Regions from separate parts of the Polaromonas sp. P4_H1 genome, predicted to be linked through region 2. Evidence: predicted binding sites of a transcription regulator. Region 2 holds the regulator's gene; each other region holds the start of a gene.
The links. Region 2 encodes sigma-54, which starts transcription at its own class of promoters, with help from an activator protein. Its sites were predicted from a motif close to TGGCANGNAANCTGCTTT; they were not measured.
Positions count from the first base shown of each region.

Region 1: the regulator sigma-54 is predicted to act here: its motif matches at 2,032-2,049, upstream of pepA (flocculation-associated PEP-CTERM protein PepA).
Region 3: the regulator sigma-54 is predicted to act here: its motif matches at 6,812-6,829, upstream of AC1DS5_RS12350 (CmpA/NrtA family ABC transporter substrate-binding protein).

Region 1 covers NZ_JBFUKG010000017.1:58,882-69,483, reverse strand. Annotated here, with positions in the region: gene AC1DS5_RS20000 (hypothetical protein) at 1-1,097, shown strand, start outside; gene pepA (flocculation-associated PEP-CTERM protein PepA) at 1,187-1,960, opposite strand; gene AC1DS5_RS19990 (PEP-CTERM sorting domain-containing protein) at 2,676-3,758, opposite strand; gene AC1DS5_RS19985 (nitroreductase family protein) at 3,985-5,055, opposite strand; gene AC1DS5_RS19980 (ThiF family adenylyltransferase) at 5,203-6,081, shown strand; gene AC1DS5_RS19975 (XrtA/PEP-CTERM system exopolysaccharide export protein) at 6,227-6,862, shown strand; gene AC1DS5_RS19970 (XrtA system polysaccharide chain length determinant) at 6,942-8,516, shown strand; gene AC1DS5_RS19965 (XrtA-associated tyrosine autokinase) at 8,524-9,456, shown strand; gene AC1DS5_RS19960 (TIGR03016 family PEP-CTERM system-associated outer membrane protein) at 9,504-10,602, shown strand, end outside.
Region 2 covers NZ_JBFUKG010000001.1:49,220-59,821, reverse strand. Annotated here, with positions in the region: gene AC1DS5_RS00285 (HTH-type transcriptional regulator ArgP) at 26-934, shown strand; gene AC1DS5_RS00280 (acylphosphatase) at 1,348-1,626, shown strand; gene AC1DS5_RS00275 (D-amino acid dehydrogenase) at 1,754-3,058, opposite strand; glycine riboswitch at 3,281-3,372, opposite strand; gene argS (arginine--tRNA ligase) at 3,436-5,121, shown strand; gene AC1DS5_RS00265 (SPOR domain-containing protein) at 5,203-5,841, shown strand; gene AC1DS5_RS00260 (thiol:disulfide interchange protein DsbA/DsbL) at 5,988-6,650, shown strand; gene lptA (lipopolysaccharide transport periplasmic protein LptA) at 6,813-7,424, shown strand; gene lptB (LPS export ABC transporter ATP-binding protein) at 7,439-8,275, shown strand; gene AC1DS5_RS00245 (RNA polymerase factor sigma-54) at 8,417-9,967, shown strand; gene AC1DS5_RS00240 (THUMP domain-containing class I SAM-dependent RNA methyltransferase) at 10,106-10,602, shown strand, end outside.
Region 3 covers NZ_JBFUKG010000008.1:136,267-146,868, reverse strand. Annotated here, with positions in the region: gene AC1DS5_RS12375 (chemotaxis protein CheX) at 222-680, opposite strand; gene AC1DS5_RS12370 (response regulator) at 691-1,062, opposite strand; gene AC1DS5_RS12365 (ATP-binding protein) at 1,290-3,305, opposite strand; gene AC1DS5_RS12360 (ABC transporter ATP-binding protein) at 3,482-4,294, opposite strand; gene ntrB (nitrate ABC transporter permease) at 4,377-5,351, opposite strand; gene AC1DS5_RS12350 (CmpA/NrtA family ABC transporter substrate-binding protein) at 5,399-6,643, opposite strand; gene AC1DS5_RS12345 (adenosylcobalamin-dependent ribonucleoside-diphosphate reductase) at 7,080-9,962, opposite strand; gene AC1DS5_RS12340 (ANTAR domain-containing response regulator) at 10,403-10,602, opposite strand, start outside.

The DNA.
Region 1 (10,602 bases), on a different contig from region 2:
ACGCCAGCCAGCGTTACTTGCCCGACAGTCGCAACATCGGTCGCGCCTCACTTGATTTCTCGCATTCGGCCCGGCTTGGCCCGGGACTGCGCGCCGTCATTTCGGACCGCCTTGATCACATTTATCCCAGGGACGCGGGCGCTGACTCGACGGTGAACAGCCTGCGCGAGGCCTATTTGAGCTGGCAGCCCGAAGGAGAAAACACGGTCCTGGAACTTGGACGTATCAACCTGCGTTATGGGCCGGGTTATGGCTACAATCCCACCGATTTTTTTCGTGACGGCAGCTTGCGCGTCCTGACAAGCGCCGATCCCCTTGCGCTTCGGCAGAATCGTCTTGGCAGCGTCATGCTGCGTGCGCAACGGCTTTGGAGCGACGGCTCATTGTCGTATGCGTATTCGCCGAAATTGGCCGATCGCCCGAATCCGGATGGCTGGAGCCTTGACCTCGGATCAACCAACAATCGGGACCGCTCCCTGATTGCGCTCGGCACCCAATTTTCGCAGCGCGTCAGCAGCCAGGTGCTGCTGTACAAGGAGAGCGGCCTGTCGCCCGCGCTGGGCGCCAATTTGACGGCGTTGATGTCGGACGCGGCGGTAGCTCATCTCGAGTGGTCACGAAGCCGTGAGCCCGATTTGCTGAGCCGAGCCCTGGCTTTGCCGGCAAATAAAGCCACGCGCAATCGCTTTGTCGGTGGCGTCACGTATACCACCCCTGGCAAGTTGTCCGTCACGGCCGAATACCAATACAACGGCTTCGCGATGGGGCAGCCGGCTTGGGCCGCCCTTGGCACTGCGCCCGCTACCCAGGTGGCGTACCTGCGGGAAGCCCTGCGGCTTCTGGAACTGGCGCCCCGCCGGGCCTACCTGATCTACGCCACACAAAAAAGCCTCTGGCTCAAGGATCTGGATCTGACCGCTTATCTTCGGTTTAATCCCGGCGACCACAGCCGGCTCGCCTGGCTTGAGTTGCGCCACCACTGGCCAAGCTTCGACCTGAGCTTTCAGCTTCAGCAGAACATGGGTCGTGCCAGCAGCGAGTTTGGGATATTGCCCGATCGCCGCATTATGCAAGTCCTGGGAACCTACTACTTCTAGGCTCTAAGAGGCGTCCAAGCGCAGGATCCCATAACAAAAAAGCGCGCCGCAATGGCGCGCTTTTTTGGGGGGAATCTTAACTTGGCGCTTTACTTGTTGCGCCTGCGACGCATCAGCGCCAAGCCTGACAGCGCCAGGCCAAGCAGCGCCAATGTGCCGGGCTCAGGCACTTGGTTAACAAAGAGGTTGCCTGAGCCGTCGGCCGTTGCCGTAAAACTTCCAAACGAAACCCCGTTGAGTGTCGTTGTGACGCCAGTGGTCTCCATATTCACGAGGAAAGGTGACGGACTAGAAAAATAGGTACTACCGAAGGCCGTCGGTGTGAAGAGCAGATTCACGTCGAAGTCGCCATTGGCCAGCCCGGCGAAGATAACGGCTTCGCTGAGAGCATTTATCACCCCTGTACCCAGCGCAATGTCACCGGTGCCGTTTTGATCGGTGTCAATGAAAAGGTTCAATGTAAATGTGTCGAATATGGCCTTGATACCCGCTCCGAAAGTGCCAGCAAAGCCAGAGGCGGTGAAGTCCCCGACTATGCCATAGCCCAGAGGGGCCAAGAGTAAAGACGCGTTCAGAAATGCCGGCTGAGTGACAATGCCGTCCTTGAAGCTGGAGACTGCGATTGAACCGGTCTCCGTGAACGGGTCATCAAAATCCAGTGTTGCACCGACCAGACTCTGATTGATTGTTGCGTTGTAGGAGTAATCAATCGAATCGGCGGTGATGGTGGGAGCCGCGGCCGGCACGCCAACCACAACTGTCTCAGTAACCTGGAAGTCAATACCGGTTCCCACAGCAGCCGCCGGACCGCTGGCGATCAATGCCGCAAGGGCGAACGCAATTGACAGTTTGCTTTTCAACATAAGTCCTCCGTAGCAGATGATTTGAAAATGCAGACTGACGAAATTCGACGGCCCCGCATTTGCGTTGGATGCATGCAAAGCCCGTGCCAGAGAAAATTACCTAGTATTGACAAGTACTTAGCGATTTCTTCTCGGCCGATGCTGTCATCATGTAAAAATATCCGACATTAACTGGCGTCGCAATGACTACCAGAATGAGCATGCAGGCGCCTGCATGGCGTCGGCGCCGGGTGCCAAAGCAGGCATAGCCAGCGCAAGCTGCGAGGAACTTTTCATTGAGATATGTCTTGCCGCGGCGCCGCAGACCGACGCAAGCAACCTGAGTCGTCGAGCAGTTTCCTCCACGTGGCAGGTGCAGGTGCCGACGCCGACGGCCTGTTCCGGGAAGCGGTCCTTGCTGTAACGGTCGCGCCTAAGCGCATACCTGCGGTGCAACAGAGCCACCTCGGCACTTGGCCGCCCTTGACCCGCCTGACGGCTTGCAACTTGAATTCCAGTGTGCACTTGGCCGGTCGTTTCGTTTCGCTCATTTCATTGTCCTGACGCTGATTTTTAACTATCAGAACTATCAGCTAAGAACTTTTTAAGGGACAAGGTCAAATATCTGGCAAGGCTCAGCGGCGGGTCGCCGCTTTGGAAAAGCGTGCAATGGCGCCCCATGAAAAAAGGCCCCGTCAGGGGCCTTCTTGCTTGAGCGTTGTCGTACCAACTGGGGTCAGCCTTGGCGCCGCCGCGTCGTAGCGGCCAGTCCCAGCAGGCCGAGCGCCAGCAGGCCGAGAATTCCTGGTTCCGGGACTTGCGTGACGGTGGTCGACGTGCCAATGAACAGTTGTTCATAGCCATTATTTAGATCTCGGCCAACGCAATCACCTGTACCCGCTGTCCCACCGCTGGTACCGATGGTATCCGGGTCACAACCCATTTGAAGTTCGATATGAATATCAGTGTAGCCAGCAAACCCTCCCAGGAGCCAGGCTGCAAGGAAGTCGTTCAGTGTAGGTACGTCGATTGCATAGGCTGCCTGGTTGGCACCCAGGTTGTTGTTGATGGGCCCGGTGACAGCACCCGGATTGCTGCAGGAAATAGGCACGCTGGCAGCGTCCAGGCAGATCGCACCGCCGGACAGGACATAATCCGTGCCAACAGGATCAACATTTGATCCCGCCAAAGGATCCGGAAGGCTCGCCGCAGTTGCGTCTATGCCGCCGGAGTTGAAGGTGGGCGCAGGGGTACCGCCGAATACACCGCCCCCGCCTTCCGTAAACAAGGCGTAATCATTACTCAAATTGCTGAAGGTGAGATACAAAGTGTCCATACCCGCGCCCGTCAAACTGATTTGCGCCCAGACCGCGAGGTTTTGGTCAGTCGAAGTACCACTGTTGGTTTGGTTGTTGTTGAAGAAAAACAGCGGACTTTCGCCATTGAGGAAAGTGGTAAAGGCAGTAAGTGTGCTGTTCCAAATATCCGAAAAGTAGTTGCTGCCGCTTACCCCGGAAGGCGTCGATAAGGCATTGTCCATCCCGGCGAAATTGGTAGTTACCGGCCCACCACTGGAGCCAGTAGCGACGACGATCAGGTCCTGGATCGCGCCTGGGGTGGAGTTGACATAATAGAGGCTCCCCGGCCCGGTGCTGCCAGCAATCACGCCATCAACCTGCAAGGCGTAGGAATTGGCATCTTCGTAGGTTACCCAGCCAGCGCCTGAGAGGTCAAGCGCGGCTTGGGCCGTCCCTGCCATGCCTGCCGCCAGCACTGCCGCAACGGCCAGTCGCTGAAATTTTGTGCTTATACCTTTCATGACATCCTCACTTGGGTCAGCCACCGTGTCAGGGAATCTGATCGGCCGTGGTATGCCGAACCCAAGCACTCTTCATGCCAGTCAGCTATTCACTATAAAAATCAAAAGCTTGTTCAATTCCATAGGAACGCATTAGCGGCAGATGTAAAAAAATCCGACAAAATAATGGGGAAGTTCCATCTCGCTTGCAGGCTGCTGGCAGTGACCTTGGTCGCCGTGCCTGCTCTCAAGCCTGCATCAAAGTTGCCAGGTCGCGCCTGAGCGAGCGACTGTGCGGCACTGGCGAAACGCCAACCCGTGCGAAGAAGCCAAAATCGTCTTCGGGCGTCGAATTGGCAATCCGCTCAAAATCACTGGACAACTTCAACGCTTGTTCAAACAGTCTCGGTTCGGTCGAAAAGTGGCGTCCGGCGCGGGCATACCAACGAAAAATCACCGGGGTCATCTGCGGTTGCAAATGCAAACCCAGGTGCGTCGCCGTGAGCCAGATGCGCTGCACGGCGCGACCCAGGTTTACCCAGTCCGCCAGGCCTGCCGGGGGCTGTTGGGGGCGCAGCAAGAGATGCGCGGCGCAGCATAGCGCGGGCAGCAGGTCGAGCTGGATGCGCGGTGCCACGGTGCCCAACAGGTAGCGATTGAAGAACCCCACCCGCGCCCAGCTTTGCATGACCCATTCCATCAGGCGCGCAGTCGCCGGGTCCACGCCGACAGCCTGCTCCGGGATGCGGTCCTTGCTGTAGCGCGCCCGCCACTCGATAACTTCTTTGTGCACTGGATAGGCCTCTGGGCAAGTCAAACGAATTTTCGCGCTGTCCCACAGCAGACCGGCCACCTTCAGGCGTTCACCCCAGGACTCGAACAGTTGCACGCTAAAGCCTTCGCCCGCCGCGTCGATCAGCGCTTGGCGCTGTGTGCCGGTAAGCGGTGTGGTTTTCATCGGTCGGCGCTGAACAGTGCGGGTTTCGATGCAGTCAAACAGTGGGTCCCGAACCAGGGCAGGGTCCTGCGCCAGACTCACGTCATAGACAGGATTGCGATGTTCTCCGTGAGAAGAAACAGTCCAACTGGTTGTCAGGCCAAAGCCGGATGCCGCAATCCGCATTGTTTCAAGCAGTGCTCCATGGGCGATGTGGCTCGGATGCCCTTCATAGTCATAAAGAATATGGTCGCGTGTATCAAAGCCATGTACCCGAACCCGGTATTCGTCCACAATCTCAAAACGCCACGGTTGTGTGTTGTCACCACTGGGGGCCCAGCGTGCGAGGTCGAGAATATGGGTCAGCTTGTCAAGGCTCACAGGTATTTCCTTGCATTGAATTAGGGAGCTCATGCGGCCCGCAATCGAAGGCAATCCCTATTTTTACTGTGACGGGGCCAAAGGGATGGTCCCCGGTTATGCGCCAGAGCACAATAACAATACAGGATTTTGCACATCGAGAGCGTCATGGCAGCCCCAATCATCTTTGATTACGACAGCGCGTTCTCGCGCAATATTGGCTGGACTACACAGGCCGAACAGGCCAAGTTAAGAACGTCTCGTATCGCGATTGCGGGGCTGGGCGGAGTGGGCGGCTCGCACTTGCTGACGCTTACCCGGCTAGGGATCAGTCATTTCAACATCTCCGATTTTGACGACTTCGATGTGCAAAACCTGAACCGGCAGGCTGGCGCTTTCATGCCTTTTATGGGGCAGCCAAAAATCGACACTGTCGCCCGCTTGGCGCGCGACATTAATCCAGAAATCGATTTGCGCTTGTTTCCCCAAGGCATCACCCCCCAAAACATCGACGAATTTCTGCGGGATGCCGATGTCTATGTGGATGGCCTGGATTTCTTTGTGCTGCCAGCTCGCCGCATGGTGTTTGCGAAGTGCCGGGAAAAGGGTATTCCTGCAATGACCGCAGCACCGCTGGGCATGGGGACTGCATTTCTCTACTTTCGTCCTGATGGCATGAGTTTTGAGGACTATTTCAAAGTGGAAGGGTACGAGTCGCAGGAGCAATACGCCCGTTTCATTGCCGGCCTGTCACCAGCGATGCTTCAACGCGACTACCTGGTTGCGCCCGAATCGGTAAATTTTCAGGAGAAGAGGGGGCCGTCAACCATCATGGCATGCGACCTTTGCGCTGGCGTGATGGGCGCTAATGTCTTGAAGGTGTTGCTGGGGCGGGGCTCCATCAAGGCCGCTCCGTGGGGAATTCACTTCGACGCCTACCATCAAAAGCTTAAATTGACCTGGCGCCCATTTGGAAATTCCAACCCAATACAGCAGGCGCTGCTGAAGTTTATACGCCCCGTGCTACGCGGAAGATCTGGTGCTTGAGGTGCTTGAGCCCGTCCGCAAAATTCCGCAAAATTTAAATTGCAGTGGATTCAAACTTGTCTTATTGCTGACAGCTGGGGAAGGAGCTATAGTCAAAGCTCCAAATCCGGTGCAAACATTTGGGCGCATTTTTAGGGGATATGTTATGAAAAATTTTTTTATGACTATTGAAACTGCGTCCCGTTGGGCCGCTCTGGGTGCGTTAGTCGGTCTGCTATCCGCATGTTCCGGTTTTTCGACCGCGTACCCTCCCGCGCCGACCGTCGCCGCCTCCGTTGATTACAACTATATTGTGGGCGCCGGAGACTCGCTGAACATCATCGTTTGGCGTAACCCGGAGCTTTCCCTGACGGTTCCTGTGCGTCCGGACGGCAAAGTGTCGACGCCATTGGTGGACGAGATCGTCGCGCAAGGAAAGACCCCTGTCGAGTTGGCCCGAGAGGTCGAGAAGGCGTTGAGCAAACTGGTGCGTGACCCTGTTGTGACGATTATCGTTACCAGTTTTGTCGGGCCGTACAGTGAACAAATTCGAGTTGTCGGCGAGGCGACCAAACCGCAGTTCTTGCCTTACAAACAAAAAATGACCGTGCTGGACGTCATGATTGCAGTGGGCGGCTTGACGGACTTCGCCGATGGCAACGGGGCATCCATCACGCGTGCTTCGGAGGGTAACAAGCGCTATTCCGTGCGACTCAAAGATCTGATCAAGCGAGGCGACATATCCGCGAATGTTGAAATGAAGCCTGGCGACATCCTGATCATTCCGCAAGGCTGGTTTTAAGGCCGGCGTCCTTTCTGTTTGCTGCTTCGTTTGACGAAGGTATGGCAGCGTTCGCATTCTGCCGCAAGGACCTGATCTGATGGATGAGCTGATTAAGCAATTATTCACCGCTGCCAGAAGCATGTGGAGGCATCGTTGGCTTGGCCTGCTGGTTGCCTGGGGGGGCGCCGCGATTGGTACGTTTGTGGTGCTTTCAGTGCCTGACAAATACGAAGCATCAACCCGTATTTTTGTCGACACGCAGTCTATATTAAAGCCTTTGATGTCGGGCTTGGCGGTGCAGCCTAACGTCGAGCAACAGGTGATCATGCTGAGTCGTACGCTCATCAGCCGTCCCAATGTTGAAAAACTCGTGCGCATGGCTGATCTGGATTTGAAGGCCCAGTCCAAGGACGAGCAGGATGCGCTGATTAATAGGATGATGAAAACGCTTCAAATCAAGAACGAGGGCCGCGACAACCTTTACGTGCTTTCGTATCGCGATGCCAGCCCTGACAAAGCGAAGCTGGTAATCCAGTCGCTGGTGTCAATTTTTGTTGAATCCAGCCTCGGTAACACACGCAAGGATTCCAATACGGCCAAGCAGTTTATTGATGAGCAGATTAAAACTTACCTGGCCAAGCTTGAAGAAGCCGAATCGCGTTTGAAGGAATTCAGGGTCAAAAACATTGAGCTTCAAACTGCCGATGGCACCGACATGGCCGGACAACTCGGTGCCTTGGGCAGTAAGTTGAGCCAGGCCCGCCTTGAATTGCGTGAGGCAGAAAACGCGCGCGATGCGGCCAAGCGTCAGTTGGAGGCCGAAAAATCCCAAAACTTTGACATCACGTCCCGCAGTCTTCTTCAAGAATCAGCCCTGTCGATTTCGACACCTGAGATCGACGCGCGCATTGACGTTCAAAAACGAAATCTTGATGCGCTGCTGCAGCGCTTTACAGAGGAACACCCTGACGTTGCCGGCGCCAGGCGCCTGATCAAAGAGCTTGAGACACTCAAACTCAAAGAGGTAGAGGAATTGCGCAAAATCGCGATGGCCAACCCAACTTCGTCGTCGACCAACACCTTGGTTTATCAGGAACTCAATCGTATCCTGGCCACTGCGGAGGTGCAGGTGGCCGCTTTGCGCGCCAGGGTAGGTGAGTACGATGCGCGTGTCAATCGGGCACGTGAATTGATAAAAACAGCTCCCCAAATAGAAGCTGAATTTACCCAGTTAAACCGTGATTACGCTATCCATAAAAAAAATTACAACGATCTTGTCGCACGTAGAGAGTCGGCTGCGCTGTCAGGCGATTTGACCAGTGCCGCGGGTGTTGCAGACTTCCGTTTGATAGACCCGCCACGCGTGTCACCCAACCCGGTGGCACCCAACCGTTTGCTGCTGCTGCCCCTCGCGTTTCTGGCCGCATTGGGCGCCGGGCTTGCGGCCGCCTTTATCGCAAGCCAATTGCGTGCCGTCTTTTATGATGGACGCTCCCTGAGGGAGACGGTGGGTTTGCCGCTGCTGGGCATTGTGACACTGGTGATGGACGACGCGGCTGTACAACAGGAAAAATCCGATCTGAAAAAATTTCTGGGCGCTTCAGGCGGGTTGGTTGCAATTTTCATTGCCGGGATGATCGTGTTTTCCATGATGTCCGGGCGGGCGGGATGAATCAAATATGAGTAGCTTGATCGAGCAGGCGGCACAACGCCTGGAGCAGCTTCGCCAGGCGGGTGTTGAGATGCCTGCGACGCCGCCGCCAGTAGCGCAAATGGATGGGGCTGCCCAAAATCCTGTGAGCGAGGCTCAGTCGGCTCCTCTGTCTCGATCGGTTGAAATTGATCTGGCGGCAATGTCGCAAGCGGGCATTGTCAGCCCCAATGCGCCACGATCCCAAATTGCAGATCAATACCGTGTCATTAAGCGGCCGCTCATTAGCAACGCGATGGGTAAAGGCGCATCCGCTATCGCCTATGGCAACCTGATCATGGTGACTAGCGCGTTGCCCGGTGAAGGCAAGAGTTTTACCGCCATCAATTTAGCCATGAGCATTGCCACTGAACTGGATAACACGGTGATGCTGGTGGACGCCGACGTCACGAGTCCCTCGGTGATGAAAGTGCTTGGGCTGCCCGAAAGCCTCGGTTTGCTCGATCTGGTGCAGGGTGAGTCCAAGGACATGGCGAGGATGCTGCTGAAAACAAACATCGACAAGCTGACCATTCTGCCCTCAGGAACGCCCCATGCCCGCGCTACCGAACTGCTGGCCAGTGATGCGATGATCCGGCTGCTGGATGAAATGGCCAAGCGCTATTCTGACCGCATCATTATTTTTGATTCGCCGCCGCTTCTGCTTGCCACCGAGGCGCGGGTGCTGGCTTCCCATATGGGCCAGGTGGTGATGGTCGTGCAGGCTGGAAAGACTCTGCAGGCGGAGGTTCGGCAAGCGCTGGCCACCATTGAGGCATGTCCAGTCAAATTAATGCTGTTGAATAAAGCAAGATATGATTCCGAAGGAGGGTATGGGTATGGGTATGGGTATAGTTATGGACAAGGTCCGGGCACGAGCAGCAGCAAGCCCGAATACCCTCGGCATCGATCCCAGTCATGATGTGTAGTTTGCTTTCTCTACGGGCGCTGCGAGTCACGGCCAAGTCTATGCCGGTAGCCGCTGGTTTGGTTATGGTGTCGGCTGGCGCTTTTGCTCAGGAGCCTGACTCAGACTCGGGTCCGAAACAGGCTCTGTCGATTGTGCCGCGTGTCTCCGTTACCGAGACACTGACAGATAACGTGCGCCTGAGCAGTGTCGGTCAGCAGTCAGACCTGATTACCGAAATCAGCCCGGGCATCCGCATTATTGTTGATGGTGCCCGAGTCAAGGGCTACTTTGACTATGCCTTGAATGCAATTTCCTCTGCTAAAAATTCTTCACGCAGCCACACCCAAAACGCACTGAATACGTTTGGTACGCTGGAGGCTGTTGATAATTGGGCCTTTATTGATTTCAGCGGCTCCATTTCGCAGCAGGCTGTGTCTGCCTTTGGTACGCAGTCAATTGACAACACATCGGTCAACGCCAATCGAGCCGAGGTATCAAGCTACCGGCTATCACCCTATCTGCGCGGACGTTTGGGCAGTATCGCCAACTATGAGGCACGTTACAGTCGAGCAGTGACGGACAGTGATGCAGCGATAGCTTCTCGTATCACAACGGTCGACAGTGCTTTAAGACTCACGGGTGACAGTCCCTTCACGACTCTTGGTTGGTCGGCTGACGCCAGTCAACAACGTGTTGATTTCAGTGCCGGTCGTTCATCCGAAGCGGACCGTTTTGGCCTTGGCTTGTCCTACAGGATTACTCCTCAATTAAGCGTGTCGGCCAATGCCGGGCGTGAAGCCAATAACTACATAAGCTTCGACAAGCGGAGCTACAGCACAAGCGGCTTCGGGGTGAACTGGTCGCCGTCAGAGCGGACCCGCCTGTCCGCTTCACGCGATCGCCGGTTTTTCGGAAACGCTCACAGCCTGAGTTTTGAGCATCGAACGCCACTCACCGCATGGAAATTTACTGATTCGAAGGATGTTTTAACAACGCCCACCCAGCTTGGCATTGCCAGTCGGGGAACCATCTTCGACCTCTTGCAAAGCCAGTTTGCATCTATCGAACCTGATCCTGTGCTGCGTGCGCAGTTGGTGAGTGTATTTTTACAGGCCACTGGTATAAGTCCCGGTACACCAGTCGTCAGCAGCTTCTTGA
Region 2 (10,602 bases):
AAACCAACCTGGGAACACCACGCCGATGCTCGACGCCCGCCAACTCGATGCCCTCGCCGCCGTGATCGAGCACGGCAGTTTTGGTGCGGCCGCCAAAGCCCTGAGCCTGACGCTGGCCGCTGTGTCGCTGCGCATCAAATCGCTGGAGGACGCCCTGGGTCAGCGCCTGCTGGTGCGCGGCAAGCAGCTGCACCCCACCCCGGCGGGCCAGGCGCTGCTGGCGCATGTCAAACAGCTCAGGCTGCAGGAGGCGGACCTGCTGGCCCACCTGCAGGGAGGGCGCCATCCGGGCGCAAAGGCGGTGCCGCTGCAAAGCCTGAGCGTGGCCGTCAATGCCGACTCGCTGACCGGCTGGTTCCTGGCCGGCGTCGCCCCGGCGCTTGAAAAACACGGGCTGCTGCTCGACATCGTGGTGGACGACCAGGACCATACGCATGACGCGCTCAAAAACGGCGATGTGACGGGCTGCGTGACGACGCTGGCGCAGTCGATGCGGGGCTGCGTGGCCGAGCCGCTGGGCATCATGCGCTACCACTGCGTGGCGGCCCCCGCGCTGGTACACAAGTGGCGCGCCGGCAAGGCAACGGTGGCGGCGCAGCGCCTGCTGGCCAGTCCGGCCATTATTTTCAACCGCAAGGATGCCCTGCAGGATGCCTTCCTGGCGCAGCATTTCAATTTGCGCGACGCGCTCTATCCGCGTCACTTTGTCCCGGCGGTGGACGCCTTTGAACTGGCGCTGGAGCTGGGCCTGGGCTGGGGCATGGTGCCCGAGCAGCATCTGGCCGCCCGTGCGCACCGCCCGCCGCTGGCCGAGGTGCTACCGGGCAAAACAGTCGACGTGGCGCTTTATTGGCAGCACTGGGCCCGCGAGCCCGTGCTGGCCCAGCGCCTCACGCGCGCGGTGAAAGAGGCCGCCCGCGTCTTGCTGAACTAGGGCCTGTGAACGCTATTTATGCAAGATGCGTTGCGAGTCAAAAAGGCCATGAGCAAGGCGCAAAACGCAGGCGGGGCAGACCCCGCCAAGGCTTTGCAACGCCGCGCAGGGCCTTTTTGATCGCAACCCGAAGGGAATGGGGTGAAAACAGCGCCACTCTGCGTTGCGCTCCTAGCCCAGACGCCCGGTCTGGGCGTCGTCGCGCGCCTTGATTGGCGCTGTTTTCACCCCATTCGCATTTGCATAAATAGCGTTCACAGGCCCTAGGCCCGCGCTGGCGCGACGGACTGGGCATCCCGAATTTCGATTCGAAACGGATCGTCGCCTGCCGGCCGACATTGGCGGAAAATACGCTGCTGAAGAAGCAGCAGCGCATCCAGCAACAGCAACAGCAACAGTAAGAGGGATGAGACATGGCAAAACAGTTGCGCATCGCCGGTCTGGTCCAGGGCATCGGCTACCGTGCGGCCTTTGCGGAGCAAGCCCACGCACTCAGGCTCTCCGGCTGGGTGCGCAACCGCCTTGATGGCTCCGTGGAGGCCACCGTGGCCGGCGAAGCCCAGGCAGTCCAGAACATCATCGACTGGGCGGGGCACGGACCGGTCGGCGCGCAGGTGCGCAGCGTGTCGGTGGTCGAGGTGGATGACGCGCTGGTGGCGGACGGGAAATTTCACATCCGGCCGACGGCTTAGTGCTGCTGATTCGCATGGCCCTGTGGCGCCGCGCGAATTTCAACAGCCTGCCGGTCGCTGGCGCCGCCCGCGCAAACCGGCAGCAGCCAATCCCGCCGACTCAACCAATTTAGCCGACTTAGCCGATTTATGCCTGTGTTGCGGGCCGGCCCAGCGACACCAGTTTGCGTTCGGGCACCTGGCTGGTGAAGGCAAAGTCCACTTGGGGTGCGCGTCCGCTGACGATGTCGGCAATCGCCGCGCCCGAGCCGCAGGAGTGCGTCCAGCCCAGCGTGCCATGGCCGGTGTTGAGGAACAGGTTGCGGGTTTTGGAGGCGCCTATGTAGGGCACGTTGGATGGTGTGGCCGGGCGCAGGCCGGTCCAGTACTGCGCATTTTGCCCGTCGGTCATGTCGGGAAAGAGCTGGCGCACGCGCCGCACAATCGCCTCGCAGCGCACCAGGTTCAGGTCGGTGTTGTAGCCCCCCAGTTCGGCCGTGCCCGCAATGCGCAGGCGGTTGCCCAGGCGCGAGAACACCAGCTTGTACTCGTCGTCGGTGAGCGACACGTTGTAGGAGGCCGCTTCGTTGATGACCGGCAGCGTCACTGAATAACCCTTGGCCGGGTAAATCCGCAGGGTCTGGCCCAGCAGTCTGGCCCACTGCGGGCTGTAGGCGCCCAGGCACATCACATAGGCGTCGGACTTCAGCTCGCTCACCACCCCTTCGGCACTGGCAATTTGCACGCTGCGCAGCGTATCGCCTTCCTTGCGCGCGCCCACGATGCGGGTGTTGTAGAGGAACTCCACGCCCTGCGCGGCGCACAGGGCCGCCAGCTGGCGGGTGAAGGCATGCGCATCGCCCGATTCGTCGCTGGGCGTCATGCTGCCGCCGACGATTTGCGGGCGGCAGGCCGCCAGCGCGGGCTCGATGGCCACGCATTCATCGGGGGTTTTCATATCCAGCTCGCAGCCGTGCTCGCGCATCACCGCGGCCGGGCCCTGCGCATCGGCGTACTCCTGCTCGCTGGTGTAGAAGTGCAGGATGCCCTCGGTCTTTTGCTGGTAGTTGATGCCGGTGTCGGTGCGCAGCTTTTGCAGCGTGGCCCGGCTGTACAGCCCCAGGTTGACCATCTGCTTGATGTTGTGCCGGGTGCGGCCCGGCGTGCACTGGCGCAAAAAGTCCAGGCCCCAGAGCCACTGGTTCAGGTCGGGGCGCAGGCGAAACAGCAGAGGCGCGTCTTCGCGCATCAGCCACTTCAGCACTTTCAGGGGCGCGCCCGGGTTGGCCCAGGGTTCGGCGTGGCTGACCGAAATCTGCCCGCCGTTGGCAAAGCTGGTTTCCAGGCCGGCGCCGGGCTGGCGGTCGACCACGGTGACCTCGTGGCCGGCCTGGCGCAAAAACCAGGCGGAGGTGATGCCGGTCACGCCGGCGCCCAATACGGTAACTTTCATGATGAGATTCCCAAGGAAAAGAAGGCAACAGGCCAGCACGGATGCGCGCAGGCAGCTATGAAATCAATCGTGAATTTCAGGGCGGCAGCGTGCACCAGTGCTGGTGCCGCTCCCACTGTCCTTGGTACCTGAGAGATTCAGCCCGGCATCAGCGGGGCTGACGGCCAGGATTTGCTCCTTCGGTGGCGGCAGCGTTGCGCTGCAGCTCTCTCCAGATTCGGCATGTTTCATTCAATACGGGGACCTGAGCGATCATGGGAGATTGCGCCTTCGGCGGCCGTTGCAGGGCAACAGCGCTCTCTTGAATGAAAGCAGATTCTCGCATATTGCCCAGGCGCTGGCCAGAAGCGCGGGGCCCACGCCCCTAAAATCTCTCCATGCTTCAAATCAAACAAGACTTGCTGGACGCCCTGGGCCAGGCCCTCAAAACCATGGCGCCTGACAGTACCGTGGCGGCCGCCTTCGAGTCGCCCAAGGTGGCGGCCCATGGCGACTTTGCCTCCACCGCGGCCATGCAGCTGGCCAAACCGCTCAAGCTCAACCCCCGCCAGGTGGCGGAAAACCTGCGCGGGCTGCTGCTCCAGGCGCCCGCGTTTGCGCGCTGGGTGGACGCGATCGAAATTGCCGGCCCGGGTTTTCTCAATATCCGGCTCAAGCCCGAAGCCAAGCAGCAAGTGGTGCGGGAAGTGTTGCAAGGGGCAGACCAGTACGGCATGCAATTGGCCGACAGCCCGCACCGCATGATTGTGGAGTTCGTCTCGGCCAACCCGACCGGGCCGCTGCATGTGGGCCACGGCCGCCAGGCGGCGCTGGGCGATGCGATTTGCAACCTGTTTGACACGCAGGGCTGGGATGTGTGGCGCGAGTTTTATTACAACGACGCCGGCGTGCAGATCCAGACCCTGGCCACTAGCACGCAGGCGCGCGCCAAAGGCCTCAAGCCGGGCGATGCCGGCTGGCCCGAGCCCGCCTACAACGGTGACTACATTGGCGACATCGCCAATGACTTTCTGGCCAAAAAGACCGTCAAATCCGACGATCGGGAGTTCACCGCCAGCGGTGACGTCGAAGACCTGGACGCGATCCGCCAGTTTGCCGTGGCATACCTGCGCCATGAGCAGGACCTGGACCTGCGGGCCTTCTCGGTCAGGTTTGACAACTATTACCTGGAGTCCAGCCTGTACAGCTCGGGCCGTGTCGACAGCGCGGTGCAAAAGCTCAAGGACGCCGGTAAAACCTACGAGCAGGACGGCGCGCTGTGGCTCAAGTCGACCGACTACGGCGACGACAAAGACCGCGTGATGAAAAAGGGCGACGGCAGCTACACCTACTTTGTGCCGGACGTGGCCTACCACCTGGCCAAATGGGAGCGCGGTTTCAGCAAGGCCATCAACATTCAGGGCATGGACCACCACGGCACGATTGCCCGCGTGCGCGCCGGGCTGCAGGCCGCCAGCGCCGGCATTCCGCAGGGCTACCCCGACTACGTGCTGCACACCATGGTGCGCGTCGTGCGCCATGGCGAAGAGGTGAAGATCTCCAAGCGCGCCGGCAGCTATGTCACGCTGCGCGACCTGATCGAATGGACCAGCGCGGACGCCGTGCGCTTCTTTTTGCTCAGCCGCAAACCCGACACCGAGTACGTCTTTGACATTGACCTGGCTCTGGCCAAAAACAATGAAAACCCGGTGTACTACGTGCAATACGCCCATGCGCGCATATGCTCGATTCTCGGCACTTGGGCCGCGCAGAGCGGCGATCAGAGCCAGCTGAAAAGCGTGGACCTGTCGGCACTGGTCAGCCCGCAGGCCCAGGCCCTGATGCTGCTGCTGGCCAAATACCCCGACATGCTCAGCAATGCGGCCGCCGGTCTGGCGCCGCACGACGTGGCCTTTTACCTGCGCGAGCTGGCCGCCTGCTACCACAGCTATTACGACGTCGAGCGGATTCTGGTGGACGACGAAGCCGTCAAGCTGGCACGCCTGGCGCTGGTCGCCGCGACGGCGCAGGTATTGCACAATGGCCTCAAGGTGCTGGGCGTCAGTGCGCCCCACAAAATGTAGGCAACCATGAAGCACACACAGCGGAATTCAAAGCGAAATTCAGAGCGGGATTCAGAGGCAGGCAAGAAAATTGGGCAAGGTATGAGAAAACAACGAGGCGGAACCCTGCTGGGTCTGGTTATTGGCGCGCTGATCGGCCTGGGCGCCGCGCTGGCCGTGGCGGTCTACATCACCAAGGTGCCGGTGCCTTTCATGAACAAGAGCCAGTCGCGCAATCCCGACAGCGACGCCGCGGAAGCCAAAAAGAACCGGGACTGGAACCCGAATGCCCCGCTGGCGGGCAAAACGCCTGTGAAGCCGCTCCCTTCTGCTTCCAGCGCTTCCGGCACTTCCGGCGAAGTGGGCACTGTGCCGGCCCCCGCCACGGCGACCGCGCCCAAGGCAGCTCCCGCGCCCCCGGCGAAGCCCGCCACCTCCGCGGATCCGCTGGGCGATCTCGCCAAGGCCAGGGCGGACGCCGCGCCCGCCGTTTCGGGCGTTGACCCGTTCAGTTATTTTGTCCAGGCTGGCGCATTCCGTACGCCGGAAGACGCGGAGCAGCAGCGCGCCAAGCTCATGCTGCTGGGCGTGCAAGCCAAGGTGAGTGAGCGCGAACAGTCGGGCCGAACGGTGTACCGCGTGCGCGTCGGCCCCTTTGACAGAAAAGAAGACGCCGACAAGGTCAAGGAGCGGCTGGACGGCAACTCGATAGAAACAGCCCTCGTCAGGGTGCAGCGCTAGAGTGTGGTGAACTTTTATGGGCCGGGGTGTACCAACCCCTGTACGAAACGGCCGGCCGGCTTGTTTTTTTCACTGAATAAGTAAGTGGCCGCTTTGCAAAATACCCCCACACAGACCCACAGACCAGGAAACCAGGAGAAAAATTGATGCAACGACGTGAGTTTTCGCTTTCAGCCGCTACCGTGGCAGCCGCCGCCACTTGGGGAGGCGTTGCGCTGCCCACAGCCGCGCAGGCTCAGGCCCGCGCCTTCAAGGAGGGAACGGATTATTTGACGCTGGGCAAACCCGCTCCCACCGACGTGCCTGCCGGCCAGGTCGAAGTGGTGGAATTCTTCTGGTACAGCTGCCCGCATTGCAACGCCTTTGAGCCGCAACTCGAGGCCTGGATCCAGAAAGCGCCCAAAGACGTGACCGTCAGGCGCGTGCCGGTAGCCTTTCGTCCCGATTTTGAGCCGCAGCAGCGTCTTTTTTATGTGCTGGAAGCCATGGACAAGCTCAATGAGCTGCACAAAAAGGTGTTCAATGCGATCCATATCGAGCGTCAGGCGCTGAACACGGCGGATCAGGTGGCGGCCTGGGCGGAGAAGCAGGGCCTGAACAAGGCCAAGTTTGTCGAGCTGTACAACTCGTTTTCCGTCAGCACCAAGGCGCGCAAGGCCACCCAGTTGCAGGACACCTACGCGGTCGACGGCGTGCCGGCCCTGGGCGTCGGCGGGCGTTACTACACGTCTGGCCAGCTGGCCCAGAACATGGACAGGGCCCTGCAGGTCACCGATTACCTGATCGCGCAATCGCGCAAGGCCAAATAAGCGCGCGGCAAGTCGGCAAGTCACACGCCGGCGCCCGGCGTTGGCCCGAAAACCCGCCCACCCGTGGCGGGTTTTTTTATGGGCCCAATTTGGCCCTGGCCGCCATTCCCGGAGCTGGCATGGCTACAATCACTCAAAACAAGCAGCAAGATTCGTGCCTTTATGAAACACCCCATTTTTCCCTTGATCGTGCTGGCCGCACTGGCGGCCGGGGCCGTGTTTCCCGCCGCGGCCGAGCGGGCTGACCGCGACAAGCCGATGAATGCGGAGGCCGATGCCCTGCGTTACGACGACCTGAAACAAACCAGCGTGTTCACCGGCAATGTGGTGATCACCAAGGGCACCACCATTGTCCGGGGCGAACGGGTGGATGTCAGCCAGGATCCCCAGGGCTACCAGCAGGCCCTGGCCGTGGCGGCGCCGGGCAAGCTGGCCTTTTACCGGAAAAAGCGCGATGGCGTGGACGAGTACATCGAAGGGGAAGGCGAGCGGATCGAATACGACAGCCGTGCCGACACCGTCAAATTCATCAAGCAGGCCGTGGTGCGGCGCTACAACGGCGCGACCCTGGTCGATGAAACGACCGGCTCCCTGATTGTTTATGACAACAACACCGATGTGTTCACTGTGGATGGGGGCGCGCAAAACCGCACGGCCACCAATCCCACGGGGCGGATTCGCGCCATGCTGTCGCCGCGCGGCGCCGCATCGGCACCGCAGCCGCCGGCCGGACCCGCGCTCCGTTTGCGTCCCGGCACCACGCTGGGGCCATGACGGAAAGCCGAAAAATGGACAGAACGGACAATCAACCCGTGGATGCGGTGACTGACACATCGTCGGTCAATACCCCGGCAGCCAATACTCCGGCGGCCAGCACCGCACCGCCGAGCCGTCTGGTGGCCCAGGGGCTGCAGAAATCCTATGGCAGCCGCAAGGTGGTGCAGGATGTCTCGCTGTCCGTGCAAAAAGGCGAGGTGGTGGGCCTGCTGGGCCCCAATGGCGCGGGAAAAACCACGTCGTTCTACATGATCGTGGGGCTGGTGCGTGCCGATGCGGGCGAGATCTCCATCGACGGCCAGTCGGTCGAGCACATGCCGATTCACCTGCGCGCCCGCCTCGGGTTGAGCTACCTGCCGCAGGAAGCGTCGATTTTCCGCAAGCTCACCGTGGAAGAAAATGTGCGCGCCGTGCTGGAACTGCAGCTGGACGCCAGCGGCAAGCCGCTGGGCCGCGCAGACCTTGAAAAGCGGCTCGAAGCGCTGCTGCAGGATTTGCGGGTCGATCATCTGCGTGACTCGCCGGCGCCGGCGCTGTCAGGGGGCGAGCGCCGCCGCGTCGAGATTGCGCGCGCCCTGGCGACGCAGCCGCGGTTCATCCTGCTCGACGAGCCTTTTGCCGGCATTGACCCGATCGCCGTGATCGAAATCCAGCGCATCATCGGTTTCCTGAAGTCGCGCGGCATTGGCGTGCTGATCACCGACCACAATGTCCGCGAAACGCTGGGCATTTGCGACCATGCCTACATCATCAGTGACGGCCACGTGCTGGCGACCGGCACCCCTTCCGAGATTGTGAACAATGCCGATGTACGCCGCGTTTATCTCGGTGAACACTTCAGAATGTGATGGCTCCCCCCCGTTGTCGCTCACTGCGTGTAGCTCCCTCCCCCCTGCAGGGGGCGGCGCCTGCGCCCCGGCAAAGCCGGTTGCGCGGCCCCCGCTTGGTTAATACATCCCAACTCGCTTTGTCGTGCGCTTAGGGATGTCATGAAACAAGGCCTTTCCCTCAGGGTCTCGCAGCACCTGGCGCTGACGCCGCAACTGCAGCAGTCGATCCGCCTGCTGCAGCTGTCCACCCTTGAGCTGAGCCAGGAAGTCGAGCAGATGCTCGATGAAAATCCGTTCCTGGAAGTGTCGGAAGAAGCCGCACCGCGCGAGGAATTTGGCCTGGAGAATGCCGACACACCGGTCAGCCAGGATAGCCGGGAATTTGAGTTTGCTGGTGATTCAATAGCAGGAAGCCCTGATGAATCAAAAGCTGCAAGCCAAAATGATGTAGATACAGGGCCCGAGGTCAGTTCCGAGGCCAAGCTGGAGGAAAGCTGGGAGGGCGACGGCTCGGTGGAGTCCTCGCCTGACGACAGCGAATGGGGCGGCGACGCGCCGGCCCGCAAAAACAATAATGCGGACGACAGCGAGGCCGAGGCTTCCGACCTGGCCCGCAGCCATGAGTCGCTGCAGGACCATTTGCACCGCCAGTCGCTCAGCCTGCGCCTGTCGGAGGAAGACCAGGCGGCGTTGCATTTCCTGATCGAGTCGCTCAATGACGACGGCTACCTCGAAGACAGTCTCGCGTCACTGGCCGCCGGTCTGGCGGGCGACGACCTTGAGCAGGCGGAAGAGCTGGAACAGCACTTTGCCATGGCCCTGAAGCTGCTGCAGCACATGGAGCCCGCCGGCGTCGGTGCCCGCAACCTGGCCGAGTGTCTCGGCCTGCAACTGCTCGACTGCAAGGACTGCGACGAGACCCGCGCAGCGATCGCCATGTGCAAGCAGCCCATGGAGCTGCTGGCCAAGCGGGATATGAAGCGCCTGTCCTACCTGTGCGGATTTCCGGAAAGCGTGATCCGGGGCGCCATCGCCGTGATCGGCCGGCTGGATCCCAAGCCCGGGCGGCGGTTTGTCAACGTCGAGCGCAACCTCATCGTGCCCGACGTGATCGTCGTCAAGTCGGGCCGCGGCTTCAAGGTCTCCCTCAACAGCGAGGTCATGCCCCGCCTGCGCGTGCACGACATCTATGCCAATGCGCTGAAGCAGCACAAGGGCCAGAACGGGCAGGCCTTGCAGCAGCGCTTGCAGGAGGCACGCTGGTTCATCAAAAACATCCAGCAGCGCTTTGACACCATCCTGCGCGTGAGCAGTGCGATTGTGGAGCGGCAAAAGAATTTCTTCACCCACGGCGAGCTGGCCATGCGTCCGCTGGTGCTGCGCGAAATTGCCGACGAACTGGGCCTGCACGAGTCCACCATCTCGCGCGTCACCACGGCCAAGTACATGAGCACGCCGTTCGGCACCTTCGAGCTCAAGTACTTTTTTGGCTCGGCGCTGGGCACCGAGACCGGTGGCAACGCGTCCAGCACGGCGGTGCGCGCCCTCATCAAGCAGTTTGTCTCGTCCGAGAGCCTGAAAAAGCCGCTCAGCGACAACCAGATTTCCGAAATGCTCAAGGAGCAGGGCATTGAATGCGCGCGCCGCACCGTGGCCAAGTACCGCGAGGCTTTGCGCATCGCGCCTGCCAACCTGCGAAAGTCGCTTTGAAAGTAGCCCCCACGGTCGCCCACTGCGTGTGGCTCCCTGCCCCCCGAGGGGGCCGCTGCGCCTGCGGCCCGGCAAAGCCGGTTCCGCGGCCCCTGCTTGAAAAAGAACCGTCACCCAGCCAGCCGTGAGTCTTCATTCATGAACCAACTTCAACTCTTTTTACCCTGCGCCGCCGGCGTCGAGGCCTTGCTGGCCAGCGAGGTCAAACGCATCACCGGCATCGAAGGCAAGGCCTGGCGCGCCGGCGTGCAGTTGCAGGGCTCCTGGCGTGATGCCCTGCAACTCAACCTGCACAGCCGCCTGGCCCAGCGGGTGCTGATCGAGCTGCAGCACAACCAGTACCGCAGCGAGCAGGACCTCTACAACGCGGCAGCCAGCGTTGCGTGGGAAATCTGGTTCACGCCCAAGCAGACCTTCAAGGTCGAGATCACCGCGCAGCACAGCCCGCTGACCAGCCTGAACTTTGCGGCGCTCAAGGTCAAGGACGCCATTGCCGACCGCTTCCGTGCCAAGTACGAGGTGCGCCCCGATGTGGACACGCGTTGGCCCGACGTACGCGTGTATGTGCACCTGACGACCGACACGGCGACCATCTATATCGACACCTCGGGCGAGCCGCTCTTCAAGCGCGGCTG
Region 3 (10,602 bases), on a different contig from region 2:
CTTCTATGAAGATGATTGATTCACAGAATGAGTGCGAAAATCATGCCACCTTGGGGCATGGAAAGTGCACTGTTGCGGCGCAATTCTGGCCGAAAAACCGGGGTATTTTGGTGCGGCGCACAAATACCGTGCGCGCCCATGCCGTAGCAGGGCGGTTTGTTTGTCCAGGCGCTGTTTTGGCGGTCTGTCTGCTGTCCGCTCCTGCTATCTGTGTCGTCCGATCAGTGCCTGCGCTCCATGTCCACGCACACCAGGGCCTCGTAGTGGCTCCAGCGCAGGGTGATCACATACGGATGCTTGCGCACCCTCGCCTTGATGCCTTGCACGCCCTGCAGCTTGATGGGAACCGAGATCTGAAGTTCCGGTCCCAGGGCCTTGCGGGCATTGCCGGCCAGGGTGTTGGCGATTTCGCCGACAGCGTCCAGCAGGTTGCTGTCGCTCAGGTCGGTCTCGTGCTGCAGCAGCAAGATCTCGCGCACCAGTTTGGCCGGCATCGAGACGATGACATGGCCGTTGTGGCTGCCTGAAAAAGTGACGAGGCCGTTGAATTCAAAGCCTTCAACATCGCCCGTCCCGAGAAAGGCCGAGGTGATCTGGGGCTCTTGCCGGGTGGTGACCTTCAGGTAATGCCGGATGGAGTCAATGAACAGTTTGAGGTCGGTTTCGTTGAGCGTGGCCACAAAGCTCTCCTTAGCGGGCATCGGCAACGTCGAGCAATGCCATTTGCAGCTCTTCGTCGGTAAAAGGTTTGGCAACAAAGCCGCGCGCACCCAGCTTGAGCGCCTGGATCGCGGTTGATTTGTCGCTCAGGGCACTGACCACCAAAATGTTGATCTTCGGATCAAATCTCAGCAGCGCCTGAATGCATTCGATGCCGTCCATTTCGGGCATGGTCAGGTCCATGGTGACTACCTCGGGGTGCGTGGCCTTGGCAATGCGCACAGCCTCCACGCCGTTTTTGGCAAGGCCCGCCAGCACGACGCCCTTGAGGCCGCCATTCTGGACCACCCGCGAGATGCGGGTCCGGATCATGTTGGAATCATCAACGATCAACAATCGCATGGTGCGGCTCCTTTTTGTGTTTTTTCTTGAAATGCAAACGTTTCCCCTGAGGCGAAGCGTCTCGCGAGCCGCGGCCCGCAAGGCCTCGGGAGCTACACGCAGTGAGCGACCGTGGGGGCTCTTCCCTCCAGCAGGGGCCGCGGGACTGGCTTTGCCAGACCGCAGGCGCAGCGGCCCCCTCGGGGGGCAGCGCATTACACGAAGTGAAAAGCGTGGGGGCCATATTTTTAGCCCGCAAAACTGATCTTGAATTCGGTGTGCTGGCCCGGCGTGCTCGACAGCAGCAAACGTGCGCCCAGGCTCTGCACATTCGCCTGCACCAGGTCCAGGCCCACGCCGCGCCCGGCATGCCGGGACGTGGCCAGGGCGGTGGAGAACCCGGGCTTGAAGATGTGCGCGATGACCTGCTTGTCGCTGAAACCCTGCAACTGCTCTGCGGTGTACCAGTTCAACTCCAGCAGGCGTTGGCGCACCTGGGCTGCATTGAGGCCGGCGCCGTCGTCGCGAACACTGAGCAGCCACTGGCTGCTTTCATCGCGGGTGAGGTTGACCGCAATTTGCCCTTCAGCGGGCTTTTGTGACGCGAGCCGGGTAGAGGGTGCCTCGACGCCGTGCACCACGGCATTGCGCACCAGCTGGATGGCGATTTCGCGCACCAGGTCGACTTTGTCGGCCGCCATGTCCAGGGCACTGCTCATGCGCACGGTGGCATTGATGCGTTTGCCGCAGTCGTTGCCTACATCGGTGGCCAGTTTCGTCAGCGCAGCGTTCAGGGCATGCGTCGAGCCCTCCGTCGACCGGGTCTCGCCGCCTGTTTTTCTCCGGCCCAGTGCCTTGAACGAGGCGACCTTGTTCAGCAGGTCCTCCAGCGGCAAGGGCAGGGCCAGCAGCGCGTCGCCGGTCGGGGCGCCGCTGTCCTTGAGTTTTTGCAGTTCGTTTTCGAACTGGTGGGCCAGCGTGGCCAGAATCTCCAGGCCCAGGGATGCCGCATCGCCCTTGATGGCGTGGACGCGGCGGTATGCACCGTCCACGGCCTTGAGCACCTGTATTTCGGAAGCGGCGGACGAGGTGCTTCGCAAGAGGTCGTTCACCTCCAGCAGCGAAGCTTCGGCCCGCTCGACAAACGCCCGCATCATGGCCGGATCGGTTTCAAAGGCCTTGAGCATCATGGACAGCTCTTTTTGCGAGCGCTGACGCTCGCTGGCCAGCCGGGCCTGCAGTTCCACTTTCTCCGAGATGTCCTGTACGGTCACCAGCAGGTGGTGAACGGTGTCATCTTCCTGCACCCGGTTGAAGTGAAAGGACAGGTAGCGGGTGGTGTCCTGGCCCAGCCGGTTCCTTACCGTGAGTTCCACCTCGGCCAGCGGGTTGATGCCCTGGACCAGCTGTTCCTTGACGTGCGGCGAGAACAGGAGCTGGACATAGTCCCGCGCGTCGTTGAGCGCCTTCTCTGAAACCAGGGTGGACAGCAGTTCAAAAAAGTTCTGGCCAGGCACCAGTGACCTGCCGAACAATTCATGGGCCGACCGGGAGAGTTGTGAGCCCAGGCGGTTGTCGGGCGTGAGCAGGAACAGGCCTTCGCGCACGCTGACAAGAATCTCGCGATTCTCCTCATTGGCGGCCTCGATGGCGGCGTCCGAGGTATTGAGGCGGCGCAGGAACTTGAACAGGATGAAGGCGAAGTTGAGCAGGGCCAGGATGATGCCGCCGGTTTGCACCATGCGCAGAATGCTGGCGCGCGATCCGCCTATCTGCTGGGTTTCAGTGACGAAGTCATTGGCAATGCCCAGCAGCTTGATGTTGTTGGCCTGGCTGTAGGCGAGCGCTGCGGCCAGTTCTTGCGGTGTGAAATTGTCGCTGGCGAGCAGAGGTTGCAGCAGGTCGTAATAGGGTTTCCACAGCGCATCCACCTTGCTTTCCAGCTCGCGCCCGCGGCTGGACACCACGGGTTCCAGGTAGACCGGTTTGCCGTCGCCGCCGGGAACCGTCCCGCCGTCCCGAAAAGCGGTCTGCGAGATCTGGAAGATCTTGGTGCCGGCGCGCAGCTCGCTCAGCGTCTCGGGTTTGTAGGCAATGCCCGCGACGCGCATGGCGTCAAGCTCCAGCAAGGTCCGTGCGACGCGCTGCGAGACATAACGCTGGCGGCCTGACAGGTTGATGGCGACGGTGTCCTGGTCAATCTTGAACGAGGTGTAGAAGTTCAGGACCAGAACACCCAGGTCGAACAGCAGAAATAGGGCCACCGCAATGATGATTTCCCGGTATTTCCCCAATGAAGCAAGGCCGCGGGAGCGCGTTCGCTGTGTGCTGAGCGACCGGCTCTGCAGGGCAGCGGCCTTCCTGGATCCTGGGGCAGGTAATACGGCAGACATTGGAAATCCTTCTTGGCGGGAATTTGCGGAGCGACTCAGCTCATTGTTCAGGCAGCTTTCTCTACATGAGCCTGGCGCGTGTAAAGAAAATCAATCACGGCCTTGCGGTACTGCAGGTACTGCGCGCTTTCAGCCAGCGCCACGCGGTTGCGCGGCCTGGGCAGCTCGACACTCAGGACTTCACCAATGGTGGCGGATGGGCCATTGGTCATCATCACGATGCGGTCGGAGAGCAGCACGGCTTCATCCACGTCGTGCGTCACCATGACCACCGTGCTTTGGGTGCGGGCCACGATCTCCAGCAGCTCGTCCTGCAACTTGGCGCGGGTCAGCGCGTCGAGGGCGCCGAAGGGCTCGTCGAGCAGCAGAACCTTGGGTTCCATCGACAGCGCGCGGGCAATGCCCACACGCTGCTTCATGCCGCCGGAGATTTCGCCGGGGCGCTTTTGTGCGGCCGGGGTCAAACCCACCATGGCCAGGGCCGCATCGGTGCGGGCCTTGAGCTGCGCCTTGCTTTCGGTTTCTGCAAAGACGCGTTCCACGGCGAGGTAGACGTTCTCAAAGCAGGTGAGCCAGGGCAGCAGGGAATGGTTCTGGAACACCACGGCGCGCTCGGGACCGGGCCCCGAAATTTCGCGGTTGGCGCACAGCAGGCTGCCCTGGGTGGGGGTGGTCAGGCCGGCAATCAGGTTGAGCAAGGTGGACTTGCCGCATCCCGAATGGCCAATCAACGCGACGAATTCACCGCGGGCGACCGTGAGGTTGATGTTTTGCAGCGCGCGGAACGGGCCCTTCTTGGTCTTGAAGGTCTGCTCGACACCCTGGATTTCGATGTACTTGGTGGTGAAAGATGTGCTCATGGTCGTCATCCTCGGTTGTTGGGGGTCTCAGGTTTCAGTTCTTCAGTTCTTCAGTTCTTCAGTTCTTCAGTTCTTCAGTTCTTCAGTTCTTCACTTCTTCGAAGGTGAAGGCGGTGGCGAGCTTGATCAGCGCAAACTCCAGCACCAGCCCCACAATGCCGATCACAAAAATCGCGATGATGATGTTCTTGACATTCAGGTTGTTCCACTCGTCCCAGACCCAGAAGCCGATGCCGACGCCGCCGGTCAGCATTTCTGCTGCCACGATGACCAGCCAGGCGGTGCCCACGGCCAGGCGCACACCGGTCAGCATGTAGGGCAGCACGGCGGGGAAGAGGATCTTGCTGACGATCTTCCATTCGGACAGGTTGAGCACCCGCGCCACGTTCATGTAGTCCTGCGGCACGCGCTGCACGCCTACGGCGGTGTTGATGATCATGGGCCAGATCGAGCAGATGAAGATGGTCCAGATGGCGGCCGGGTTGGCGCCCTTGAACACCAGCAGGCCGATCGGCAGCCAGGCCAGCGGCGATACCGGGCGCAGCAGGCTGATCAGCGGGTTGAACATGCGGCTCAAAAAGTCGAAGCGGCCGATCATGAAACCGACCGGAATGCCGACGATGGCCGCCATGCCGAAGCCCATGGCCACGCGCTTGAGCGATGACAGCACGTTCCAGCCCACGCCCTGGTCATTCGGCCCCTTGTTGTAGAAGGGGTCGCTGAACACCTGCACCGCCTGCGTGAAGGTGTCCCTGGGCGAGGGAATGCTGGCGCCAGTGCCCACGGAGACCAGCTCCCACACCAACACCAGCAGGCCCATGCCCAGCAGGGGTGGCAGGATGGCGAGCCAGAGAAATGACGAGTCCCATGGCTGCCGGGCTGTGGCGGGGGCTGCTGGGGCCGTGATGACGGACGGGGCTGGATTCTTCATGTCATGGTGGGCTGGCGCCCCGGGTTTGTGCGCGGTGGCAGCTATCGGATGTGCAGCGCTTCGTTCGCTGCTTCGAGCGGCTGGCGCTGCGGCGTCCAGCGGATTGTGGAATACGGCACTGACCATGGTGTCACGTCCTTTGGTGGGAGATTGATGAATGCTCAGCGGCTATTTCAGGCGTGGACCTTGAAGCCATCGGCGTACTTTTTCGGATCCTTGCCGTCCCATACCGTGCCGTCGATCAACTTGCTGGTGCGCATCGCGTCTTTCGGAACGCTGACTTTGGCCGCCGTGGCGGCCTGCTTGTAGATGTCGATCTGGTTGATCTGTTTGGCAATGCCGAGGTAGTCGGGGTGGTCCTTGATCAGGCCCCAGCGCTTGTGTTGCGTGAGGAACCACATGCCGTCGGAGAGGTAAGGGAAGGTGACCGCGCCGTCGTTGAAGAATTTCATGTAGTTCGGGTCATCCCAGGTCTTGCCCATGCCGTTCTGGTAGCGGCCCAAAATGCGCTGGTTGATGGCGTCCACGCTGGTGTTGACATAGGCCTTGTCGGCCACGGTCTCGGCCATCTTGTTCTTGTTCTGCAGGCCGGCATCGATCCACTTGCCGGCTTCGATGATGGCGGCGGTGACGGCGCGTGCCGTGTTGGGGTATTTCTTGACGAAATCGCCGGTGGTGCCCAGCACTTTTTCCGGGTGGTCTTTCCAGATGTCCTGGGTGGTGACAGCCGTGACGCCAATGCCGTCAATGATGGCGCGGTGCCCCCAGGGCTCGCCGACGCAGTAGCCGTCCATGTTGCCCACGCGCATGTTGGCCACCATTTGCGGCGGCGGCACGGTGATGACCTTGGCATCCTTCATCGGGTTGATGCCGTTGGCGGCGAGCCAGTAATACAGCCACATGGCGTGCGTGCCGGTCGGAAAGGTCTGGGCGAAGGTGTACTCGCGTTTTTCGCTGGCCATCAGCTTGGCCAGACCCGCGCCGTCGACGGCACCCTTGTCGGCCAGTTTCTTGGACAGCGTGATCGCCTGGCCGTTGTTGTTGAGGGTCATCAGCACGGCCATGTCTTTCTTGGGGCCGGCGGTGCCCATGTGCACGCCGTAAATCAGGCCGTAGAGCACGTGGGCGAAGTCGAGCTCGCCGTTGACCAGCTTGTCACGCACGCCGGCCCAGCTGGCTTCCTTGGTGGGAATGATTTTTACGCCGTATTTCTGGTCAATGCCGAGCACCGAGGCCATGACCACCGAGGCGCAGTCGGTCAGCGGGATGAAGCCAATCTTCACTTCCTTCTTTTCAGGGGCGTCCGAGCCCTGGGCGTAGACGGCAGCACGCAGGGCCGGGTTGATGCCCACGGCACCCACTGCGGCAGCCTGCAGGACGGTACGGCGTGTCAGGGAGGATTTCAGCAGATCAGTCACGGTTTTGACTCCAGAAGTGAAAAACAAAAAAGCAAAAAACAAAAGAGGAAAACAAAAAAGGCGCTCGACCCGGGCAAACACAATGGATGTGAGTGCAGGGTGCGAACGCCTTTGTTCAGGGAGGACATTCCACTTCGCCGTTGAAGTGATATGCCCGATAGGGAGTTCAATGCAAGACCTGTGCCAGCAGGTTCTTGTGCTTCACATAGACTCACGACAGACGCGAGATGGCGCCTGGACCATTTGCCAATGGGCGCAACCAGCTACTGAATTGATAGCGTCGTGGGCCGCATGCGAGACCGGCTCACGATTTTTTTGATTCCGCACTGTATTTGTGCGGCGCACCATTTCGGAGCCAGGCCTGGCGGTGCGCCTGCATCCCCTGGCCGTTTTGATGTTGGGTCGGTGCGTCCATCAGGGGCCGCCTGGAGGATCCCTAGCCGCATTGCCCCACGTAACCGCATGCCGTGCAGAAGTCGCAGCCATCCTTCCTGATGACGGTCGGGTTGCCGCATTCCGGGCAGGCCTTGCCGGCCAGCGTGGCGGGCGCTTCCGCGTTCCTGGGGGATTCGAGCACGCCCATCTCCCGCAGTGGAAAGCCTTCTTCATTGAGGATGCCAAGCATGGCATAGCGGTGAATGATCAGGCGTGCCATGTAGGCTACGGTCGAGGGCCAGGTCTGCTGGCGTCGCTCGCCGTGTGGCAGGCCCGGCACAAAAGCCATGAAGTGACCCAGCGGCTCGGCGTAGTTGAGCAGCTTGCGCAGCTTCATGCCGATCCATGCCGGATCAATCACCCGCATGTCCAGCGACAGCAGGCGTGCCAGGCCATCGAGCGCGCGTGGGTAGTTGCCTGAAAACCCCACGGCACAGGGCCGGGTGACGGTGCTGCCGTCCGGACCCGGCAGGGTCACTTCTTTCAGCGTGAGGGTGAAGTTTTCGCCGGTGGCCGGGTTCTCGATGTCCACCGCCCAGGCCAGCGTGCCCGAGGGGCCGGTTTTCGGCTCCTCGCGGCTGAACATGGCGTCCATGACCGGCGTGATGCCGGCCTTGACGGCCGGCTGCAAGGACTTGAGCTGGTCGCAGCGCCAGCGGATGACCGCTGCGGTGGCCGCCACAACGCCCGGGAACAGGCGCAGTTCGCCGTGCGGTGGAAACGGCATCTCGAAGGCGCGTTCTTCGGCCACCGTAGCCAGCGCGTCCAGCTTGAGTTGCAGCCATGCCGGGTCGTTGGCGCGCAGATCCATCGACAGCGTCTTGGCCATTGCGCCCAGGCCACGGGGCTGTTCGGCACCGTTGACCCAGACTTCAAAGGGCTGCGACGCGCCGCCACCCTCAGGTGCGAGTTCGCCGACGAACAGCGCAAAGTCGCCGAAGGGGTGGTGCACCATGAAAGTCCAGGCCGGATTGCCCCCCGGCAACTCGGGCCGGCCCGGCCAGCGCAGGGACGAGAGCACAGGCGCGGGCAGGCGCTCCAGCGCCAGACGCCGGTTGGCATCGTTGATCTGCAGCGGAGCGGCCGTGGGGCCGACGCTGAGCACCGAACCCAGCACGGCATTGGGCCGGTAGGTGGCCAGCCCCTTCAGGCCGGACTGCCAGGCTTCGAGGTAGAGGTTCTGGAAGTCTGCGTAGGGGTAGTCGGCCGGCACATTGACGGTTTTTGAAATCGCCGTGTCGATGTAGGGTGCGACGGCCGCCACCATGGCTTCATGGGCCTGCGCGCTCATCTCCAGTGCCGTCACGAAGGCCGGGGTCAGCGCAGCGTCGTCGCCGCGCAAATGGCGGTAAAGCCGCCAGGCGTGGTCTTCCACCGCGTATTCCTTGAGGCTGCCGTCGGGCATGCGTTTCTTGCGGGTGTAGCGCCAGCTGAAGGCGGGCTCGATGCCGTTGCTGGCGTTGTCCGCAAACGCCAGGCTGATGGTGCCGGTGGGCGCGATGGACAGTAGGTGCGAGTTGCGCAGCCCATGCGCGCGGATGCGCTCCTTGAGCGGCTGCGGTAAACGTGAGGCAAAGCGCTGGCCGCTCAGGTACAGGTCGGCATTGAACAGCGGGAAGGCGCCGCGTTCGCGCGCCAGTTCCACCGAGGCGTCGTAGGCCGCATCGCGCATGACTTCGGCGATGTGCCGCGCCATGTCGCGGGCCTCGGGCGTGTCATAGCGCAGGTTGAGCATGACCAGCGCATCGCCCAGCCCGGTGAAGCCCAGGCCGACGCGGCGCTTGTTGCGCGCCTCTTCCTGTTGCTGCGGCAAGGGCCAGACCGTGACGTCCAGCACGTTGTCGAGCATGCGAACCGCCACGCGGGCCATCTCGGTAAACGCGGCCTCGTCGAAGCGGGCTTTTTCATCAAAGGGATCCAGCACAAAACGGGTCAGGTCGATCGAGCCCAGGCAGCAGCATCCGTAGGGCGGCAGCGGCTGCTCGGCGCAGGGATTGGTGCTGGAAATCGTCTCGCAATACGACAGGTTGTTGTCGTGGTTGATGTGATCGAGAAACAGGACACCTGGCTCCGCATGGTCATAGGTCGAACGCATGATCTGGTCCCATAGATCCCGCGCCCTGAGTTTGCGGTAGACCCACAGCCCGTTGTCGGGGCCCTGAAACGCCCCTGCGGCTTTCTGCTCCACGCCGGGCTGGGCTCGATGAACCAGTGAGACCTCTGCATCGGCGACAACGGCCTCCATGAAGGCGTCGGTGACCCCCACCGAAATGTTGAAGTTGCGCAGGTCGCCGTCATCCTTGGCGTGGATGAACTCTTCGATGTCGGGATGGTCGCAGCGCAACACGCCCATTTGTGCGCCACGCCTGGAACCGGCGGATTCGACCGTCTCGCACGAGCGGTCAAACACCCGCATGTAGCTGACCGGCCCTGAAGCACTGCTCTGGGTGCTGCCGACCCAGGCGCCGCGCGGGCGGATGCGCGAAAAGTCGTAGCCGACGCCACCGCCGCGGCGCATGGTTTCCGCCGCCTCCGTGAGGGCGGTATAGATGCCGGGGTGGCCGTCTTCCGTCTGCGAGATGGAGTCCCCGACCGGCTGCACAAAGCAGTTGATCAGCGTGGCCGACAGGTCCGTCCCCGCAGCGGACTGGATGCGTCCGGCCGGCAGGAAGCCCTGCTGCAAGGCTTGAAGGAAGCGGCCTTCCCACTGCTGGCGCAGCTCCGGCGCTTCAGCCTGCGCCAGGGCGCGCGCCACGCGCTGGGTGACATCCAGGATGCTTTTCTCCGTTCCCTTGCCATATTTCTCCAGCAGAATCTCTTCGCTGATGTCCTGAGGGGGGAGGGCATGGACGGCGGGGGCAGGTTTGGCTAGCTGGTCTGGCATGAGGCGGTTCCGGTGAATGGCTTGACGCATCGTACGGGTGGGATATGCCGGTCAGTTTGATTCAGCACAAACCTGGGGAAACCAATTTTTGCAGGATCGCCGTTCTACTTCAAGGGCGGTCTCAAGGATGAAGGGCAACACCCCCGCCGCACAGCAAGCGGGATATGCGTGAGATATGCGTATGAAAGGTATGCGCATGAAATCAGAGCCAAAGCAGAGCCAAAGCAGGGCCAAAGCAGCCGTGGCCTGGATACGCAGCCCCGCAGGGCTATTGCCGTTGGGTTAGTGGGCTACCGGGCTATTGGGCGTGAGTCCGGCTGAATGCTGGTGCCATTGCCCGATGAGTCAATCGCCTGCCCACCCGGCAAGCCGGGCGATCTCGGGATTTGGTGTGTTGCGCACCACATTTGTGCAGCGCACCATTTCGGCTGCGGGCCAGTTCAACCGAGCAGGTCGGCCGCGTCGAGCATGCGCTGCGCCACTTCACCAAGGCGCAGACCTTTGTCCATGGCGGCCTTGCGCAGTTTTTCATAGGCCACCTGCTCGGAAAGACCCTGGCGCTGCATCAACATTCCCTTGGCCCGGTCGATGATCTTGCGGTCGTGCAGTTCGGTTTTGGCATGTGCCAACTCGCGCCTGA